DNA from 2 places in the Streptomyces marianii genome. Region 2 is predicted to be linked to the other one. Evidence: riboswitches for the same ligand, from Rfam matches in the RefSeq annotation. Region 2 holds a riboswitch; the other holds the start of a gene.

Region 1 (3,402 bases), 1.7 Mb from region 2:
CTCGCTGTTGTGGCCGGCCGCCGCGATCTGGCCGACGGCCCCGCTGCCGTGTGCCGGGGCACCGGCCTGTCCGGCGCCCGCCGCGTTGCCGGGGCCGCCGGGGGCAGGCGGCACGCCCGGCCCGCCCTGGGCGCCGTCCTCGGCGTCCTCCTCGTCCAGACCGTCCTCATGGCCCTGTTCGAGGCTGTGGTCGTGACTCTCCTCGTCGCCGAAGTCGGTCCGGGGGGCCCCGAGCTCCCCGATCTCCTCGGCCACGGGCGTCGCCGTGCACCGGGCGTCTCGGGTGCCGGTGGCGCAGTTGGACCGCGGGGACTGGACCTCCAGGCCGCCGCCGAGCCGCCCGTCGCCGCCGTCGCCGCCGTCCTCGCCTCCCACGGTGACCGAGTAGGTGACGGTCGCCGTCCTCCCGGCCGGGATGGCACCCGAGTACGAGAGCACGGGCTCGGTGTAAGCGACCCGGCCGAGTGCGGTCCGGGCGTTGCGGTCGTAGACGGCGTCGTCGAGGGTGCCGCCGAGATCGTCGGTGAAGCGCACGTCGGGGAGTTCCCGCTCGCCGTTGTTCGTCGCCCTGATGGTGAACGTGAGGGTGTCCCCGAGGGCGACCCTCTTCGCCGACGCCGTCTTGGTGATCTCCAGATCGGGGGCCGGCGCCGACAGGGCGGCAGCCGCCGGCACGAAGCCCGTCGTGACGGCCGCGGCACCCGCGGCACCCGCGGCGACCGCCAGGGCCCCGAGGAAGCGGGACCGATCGCCTCTGCTGCGCCCGCGGTCCCTCGTCAGGTCCTGGCCGGACACGGCCCGAACAGAACGGAAGACCCGAGCACCCTGTGAACTCGCATTGCCCATGAGTCCGAAATGTAGACAATCATTCCGGCTGGGCCGCGTTACGCCGCGCCCGTGTTTCGCCGCCCCGCCCGGCTCGCGTACTCGGCGATGTCCGCCATCGGCGGACGCTCCTCCGTGTCCACCGCGTGCGTTCGCGGGACGAAACCGCCCTCGCCGCGCTCGAACTGGGTCAGTGCCGGGCGGACCAGGTGCCCACGCGAAAGGCGCAGCTGGGCCGTGCGGTAGATCGCCGCCGCCATCCGGCCCAGCGCCTGCCCGTCCTGGTGGCGGTGCAGCCGTACGCCCACGTCCACCTGCGCCAGCGCGTCCAGGCCCACCGTGTGCAGCGCGTCGACCAGCAGGCCCAGTTCCACCCCGTAGCCGACCGGGAACGGCAGCCGCTCCAGCAGCGAGCGCCGCGCCGCGTACTCCCCGCCGAGCGGCTGGACGAATCCCGCGAGCTGTGGCCAGTGCAGATTGAGCAGGGGCCGGGCCACCAGTTCGGTCACCCTCCCGCCCTGGCCGGGCGCGTCACCGAGCGGCCGGTCGTACATCGCCTTGACGAACTGGACCTCGGGGTCGGTCAGCAGCGGCCCGACGGTCCCCGACACGAAGTCCGCCGAGAACTCCTTCAGGTCGGCGTCCACGAAGCAGACGACGTCGCCGACGGTCGCCAGGAGGGAGCGCCACAGCACCTCGCCCTTGCCGGGCACGGCCGGGACGCGCGGGAGTATCGCGTCCCGGTGCACCACCCGGGCGCCGGCGCGTGCGGCGACCTCGGCGGTGCGGTCCGTCGACCCCGAGTCGACGACGACCAGCTCGTCCACGAGCGGCACCGCGTCGGTCATCAGGTCGCGCCGGATCGCGGTGACGATCTCCCCGACCGTCGCCTCCTCGTTCAGCGCTGGGAGCACCACGCTGACCGTGGTGTCCTGCTTGGCGGACAGCAGCCGGTCCAGTGGGCGGTCCGCCACCGACCAGGACCGCCGGGCCAGCCAGCGCTCCACCTCTTCCAGCACGTGATCTCCATCTCGCGGATCGGACGACCATCTCAAGCGTCCGGGGGTTCGGTTACAGTCTTGAACAACGCGGACCGCCGATGCATGTCGGGGGTCGTCGCGCCGAGACAATCGAATCGAGACAATCGAATACCGCTCATCCAGAGGGGCAGAGGGACACGGCCCGTTGAAGCCCCGGCAACCCTCCAGCCGATCTCGCCGCCCATCGCGGCCGAGGCTCACGGCTAGGGAAGGTGCCAATTCCGTCTCGCGGTGAAACGCACCGCGGGGAAGATGAGGAGAAAGGGCCTCGCCTCCATGGCTGTGCAGACTGTTGCCACCACCGATTCTGCCGACACCGTCGATCTGGGCCCCGCCTCCGGGCTCTCCTGCCGCGAGTGCGGCGAGCGCTTCGCCCTCGGTCCGATCTTCGCCTGCGAAGCCTGTTTCGGGCCGCTCGAAGTCGCGTACGACCTGCCGAGCGGCGACGCCGAGGAACTGCGCAAGCGGATCGAGAGCGGTCCGGAGAACATCTGGCGTTACGCGCCGCTGCTGCCCGTGCCCGCCGACGTGGCGAGCAAGCCGAACCTGAACCCGGGCTTCACCAAGCTCGTCCAGGCCGACAACCTCGCCCGCGAGCTCGGCGTCACCGGCGGACTCTGGGTCAAGGACGACTCCGGCAACCCGACCCACTCCTTCAAGGACCGGGTCGTCGCCCAGGCGATCGAGGCCGCCCGGGCCTTCGGCTTCACGACCCTCTCCTGCTCCTCCACCGGCAACCTGGCCGGTGCCGTCGGCGCCGCGGCCGCGCGCGCCGGCTTCCGCTCCTGCGTGTTCATCCCGCACGACCTGGAGCAGGGCAAGGTCGTCATGGCCGCCGTCTACGGCGGAGAGCTGGTCGGCATCGAGGGCAACTACGACGACGTCAACCGCTTCTGCTCCGAGCTCATCGGCGACCCGGCGGGCGAGGGATGGGGCTTCGTCAACGTCAACCTCCGCCCGTACTACGCCGAGGGCTCCAAGACGCTGGCGTACGAGATCTGCGAGCAGCTCGGCTGGCGGCTGCCGGACCAGATCGTGATCCCGATCGCCTCCGGCTCCCAGCTCACCAAGATCGACAAGGGGCTCCAGGAGCTGATCAAGCTGGGCCTGGTCGAGGACCGGCCCTACAAGATCTTCGGCGCCCAGGCCGAGGGCTGCTCCCCGGTGTCCGTGGCGTTCAAGGCCGGCCACGACGTGGTCAGGCCGCAGAAGCCGGACACCATCGCCAAGTCCCTGGCGATCGGCAACCCGGCGGACGGTCCGTACGTGCTCGACATCTGCCGACGCACCGGCGGTGCCGTGGAGGACGTCACCGACGAGGAGATCGTGGAGGCGATCAAGCTGCTGGCCCGTACCGAGGGCATCTTCACCGAGACCGCGGGCGGTACGACCCTCGGTGTGGCGAAGAAGCTGATCGAGGCCGGAGTGATCGACCCGGCCCTCACCACGGTGGTCGTCAACACGGGTGACGGCCTCAAGACCCTCGACGCGGTGGCCCCGACCACGGGTATGTCCGCAGTCATCCGTCCCAACCTGG
Region 2 (3,402 bases):
GAGATCACCAGCGGCCACGGCCACCACTGATCCCCTTCCCTGATCGCAGCGATCGCCACGGCCGGGTGACCACCCGGCGACCGCCAGGCGGAGAGCCCCGTCCATCCGATGGACGGGGCTCTCCGCCGTCCCGGGGGTCGATAGGGTGGGGGCATTCCCATCCGGACGGACCCAGGAGCGACCATGAGCGCTGTGACCCCCGCAGGTGGATCCACCGCGGCGGGCCTTTCCTGGCCCGAGGTGCTGGACTCCCTGCTGTACGGCCGTGACCAGAGCGCGGAGGCGACCGCCTGGGCCATGGACCGCATCCTGCGGGGCGAGGCGACCGACGCGCAGATCGCGGGCTTCGCCGTGGCTCTGCGGGCCAAGGGCGAGACCGTCGAGGAGATCTCCGGGCTCGTGCGGACGATGTACGAGCACGCCCGGACGATCGAGGTGCCCGGTGACACGGTCGACATCGTGGGCACGGGCGGCGACGGCGCCAAGACCGTCAACATCTCCACCATGTCCGCGATCGTCGTGGCCGGCACCGGCGCGAAGGTGGTCAAGCACGGCAACCGGGCCGCGTCGAGCGCGAGCGGCGCCTCGGACGTCCTGGAGAAACTCGGCGTCAATCTGGAGCTGACGCCGGAGCGGGTCGCCGCGGTCGCCGAGGAGGCGGGGATCACCTTCTGCTTCGCGGTGAAGTTCCACCCGGCGCTGCGGCACGTCGCAGCGGCCCGCAGGGAGCTCGGAATCCGTACGACTTTCAACTTCCTGGGTCCGCTGACCAACCCCGCTCGGGTGAGGGCCCAGGCCACCGGCGTCGCGGACGCCCGGATGGCCCCGATCATGGCCGGTGTGCTGGCCGCGCGGGGCTCCAGCGCGCTGGTCTTCCGCGGTGACGACGGCCTGGACGAGCTCACGACGACCGCGACCTCGCGGGTGTGGGCGGTCCGGGACGGTGCCGTGCACGAGGAGGCCTTCGACCCCCGTGACGTGGGCATCGAGCTGGTCCCGGTGGAGGCGCTGCGCGGTGCGGACGCCTCGTACAACGCGGATGTCGCCCGCCGGCTGCTCGCCGGGGAGACCGGGCCCGTGCGGGACGCGGTCCTGCTGAACTCGGCCGCGGCGCTGGTCGCGCTCGGCAGGGACGAGGGCGATCTCGTGGACCGGCTCAGGGCCGGGATGGCGCGGGCCGCGGAGTCCATCGACTCGGGGGCGGCGAAGCAGGCGCTGGACCGCTGGGTGGCGGCGAGCAACGCGTGACGTGACGCGGGGCGCGGTCCGGATGGCGGACTGCGCCTTGCACACGGTGGGGCGTATGGCAGGATGCTTCCCAAGGTCATGAGTGACAGCGACTACGGCCCCGGCCCGCTGTCCGGCAACCCTCCGTCCGTGGCGGGGTGCCCCGGGTGAAGACCAGGCCGTGGGCAGCGAGGTCCACGGCAAGCGCGGACCCCGCGGACATCGGTGAATGTCGCAGCCCTGGGGTCCTGGTCCTCGAGGGAGCTGTCTCGTGAGCAAGCGAATGCGTTAGGGCCCTCCGGCCCCTTTCCCCCTCCGTACGCGCCTGTTGTGCCGTGCGTCGAGGCAACACCCGTACGCGGAGCGGCCGTTGCCGGCCGTCGTGCCGCGGTGCGGGTCCTTCACGCCCATTCGCCCTTACCTGCCGGGAGATACCGCCATGTCCGTGCGCCCGCACACCGTCGAGACCGCCACCCCTGCCGCCGCGTCCGCCACCCCTGCCGCTGCGTCCGCCGCCCCGTCACCGGACGGCCCGACCGGAGCCGTCGCGGCCGTCGTCCGAACCGCCGCCGGCGACCAGGATCCCTGCTGTGGCGCCCCGCTGCCGGTGCTCGGCCGGGACGTCACCGTGCCGCTCGTGACCGCCGGCGAAGTCACCTACGCCGCACTCGACTACGCGGCCAGCGCCCCGGCCCTGCAACGTGTGTGGGACGACGTCGCCGCGTACGCCCCCTACTACGGCAGCGTCCACCGCGGAGCCGGGTACCTCTCGCAGCTGTCCACCGACCTGTTCGAGAACAGCCGGGCCACCGTCCACGAGTTCCTGGACTGCCGCGACGGCGACCAGGTCGTGTTCACCCGGTCGACGACCGACTCGCTGAACCTGCTGGCCGGCGCGCTCCCCGCCGGCTGCGAGGTCTTCGTCTTCGAGACCGAGCACCACGCCGCCCTGCTGCCGTGGGCGAGCGCCCGTGTGACGTACCTGAACGCCCCGCGCACCCCGGGCGAGGCCGTCCGGACGCTGGAGTCGGCGCTCGCCCGCCGCGACCCCTACGGCCCCGCCCTGGTCTGTGTGACCGGTGCGTCCAACGTGACCGGCGAGCTGTGGCCCGTACGGGAACTGGCCGCCGCGGCGCACGCCCACGGCGCGCGCATCGTCCTGGACGCCGCCCAGCTCGCCCCGCACCACCGCGTCTCCGTGCGGGACCTGGACGTCGACTGGGTCGCCTTCTCCGGGCACAAGCTGTACGCGCCCTTCGGCTCCGGCGTCCTCGCCGGGCGCGCGGACTGGCTGCAGGAGGCCGAGCCGTACCTCGCGGGCGGCGGCGCCTCGCGGAAGGTCTCGCGCCGCACCGACGGCGGCGTGGACGTCGAGTGGCACACCACCGCGGCCCGCCACGAGGCCGGTTCGCCGAACGTCATCGGCGCCTACGCGATCGCGTCCGCCTGCAGGGCTCTCACGGAGGCCGGCTTCGACGCCCTCGTCGAGCGCGAACGGCACCTGATCGCGAAGGTCCGTGCGGGTCTCGCCGAGGTGCCCGAGGTCCGGGTGCTGTCGCTGTTCGGCGACGACTCCCCCCGGGTCGGCGTCATCTCCTTCGTGGTGGAGGGCTGGAACAGCTCGCACTTCGCGGCCGCGCTGTCCGCCGAGTACGGCATCGGCGTGCGCGACGGACTGTTCTGCGCCCACCCGCTGGTCCGTACGCTGCTCGGCGGTGACCCGCGGGAGGCCGGCGAGTGCGGTGCCCCGGAGGACGGGCCGGGCGAGCGAAGCGAGGCGGGGGTCCACCCGGCCGAAGGTCGGGGGAGGTCGCTGAACGCGATCCGGGTCAGCTTCGGGGCCGGTACGCCGGACGAGCACGTGGAGCGGTTCGTTGGGGCGGTCACGGAACTGGTGCGCCACGGTGCGAAGTGGAACTACCGCACCGAGGACGGGCGTTGCGTTCCCGCCGTGTGAGCGGTGCGGGCCGAGTGAGCCGCGCGAGCGTTCCCGCCGTGTGAGCGGTGCGAACGCGCCCGACGCGGCACTACGCGTCGAGCCCGATCGCGAACGCTGCCTCCAGGTCGTGCTGGGAGTACGTACGGAACGCGACATGGGTGTCGGTGGCCTCGACGCCGGGGATCTTGCTGATCCGCCCCGGGATCACATCGGCCAGGTCGTCGTGCTTGGCGACC

The links. Region 2 has a riboswitch for S-adenosylmethionine ahead of FEF34_RS29015 (aminotransferase class V-fold PLP-dependent enzyme). Riboswitches for the same ligand answer to the same signal wherever they lie in the genome.
Region 1: it holds a riboswitch for S-adenosylmethionine, as region 2 does, so the genes downstream of both, thrC (threonine synthase) here and FEF34_RS29015 (aminotransferase class V-fold PLP-dependent enzyme) in region 2, are expected to answer to the same signal.

The regions. Positions count from the first base shown of each region.
Region 1 covers NZ_VAWE01000001.1:4,663,682-4,667,083, forward strand. The annotation lists gene FEF34_RS21065 (DUF7927 domain-containing protein) at 1-795, opposite strand, end outside; gene FEF34_RS21070 (glucosyl-3-phosphoglycerate synthase) at 885-1,844, opposite strand; SAM riboswitch class I at 1,978-2,124, shown strand; gene thrC (threonine synthase) at 2,142-3,402, shown strand, end outside.
Region 2 covers NZ_VAWE01000001.1:6,391,680-6,395,081, forward strand. The annotation lists gene qcrB (cytochrome bc1 complex cytochrome b subunit) at 1-30, shown strand, start outside; gene trpD (anthranilate phosphoribosyltransferase) at 184-1,248, shown strand; SAM riboswitch class IV at 1,323-1,440, shown strand; gene FEF34_RS29015 (aminotransferase class V-fold PLP-dependent enzyme) at 1,667-3,184, shown strand; gene FEF34_RS29020 (Lrp/AsnC family transcriptional regulator) at 3,255-3,402, opposite strand, start outside.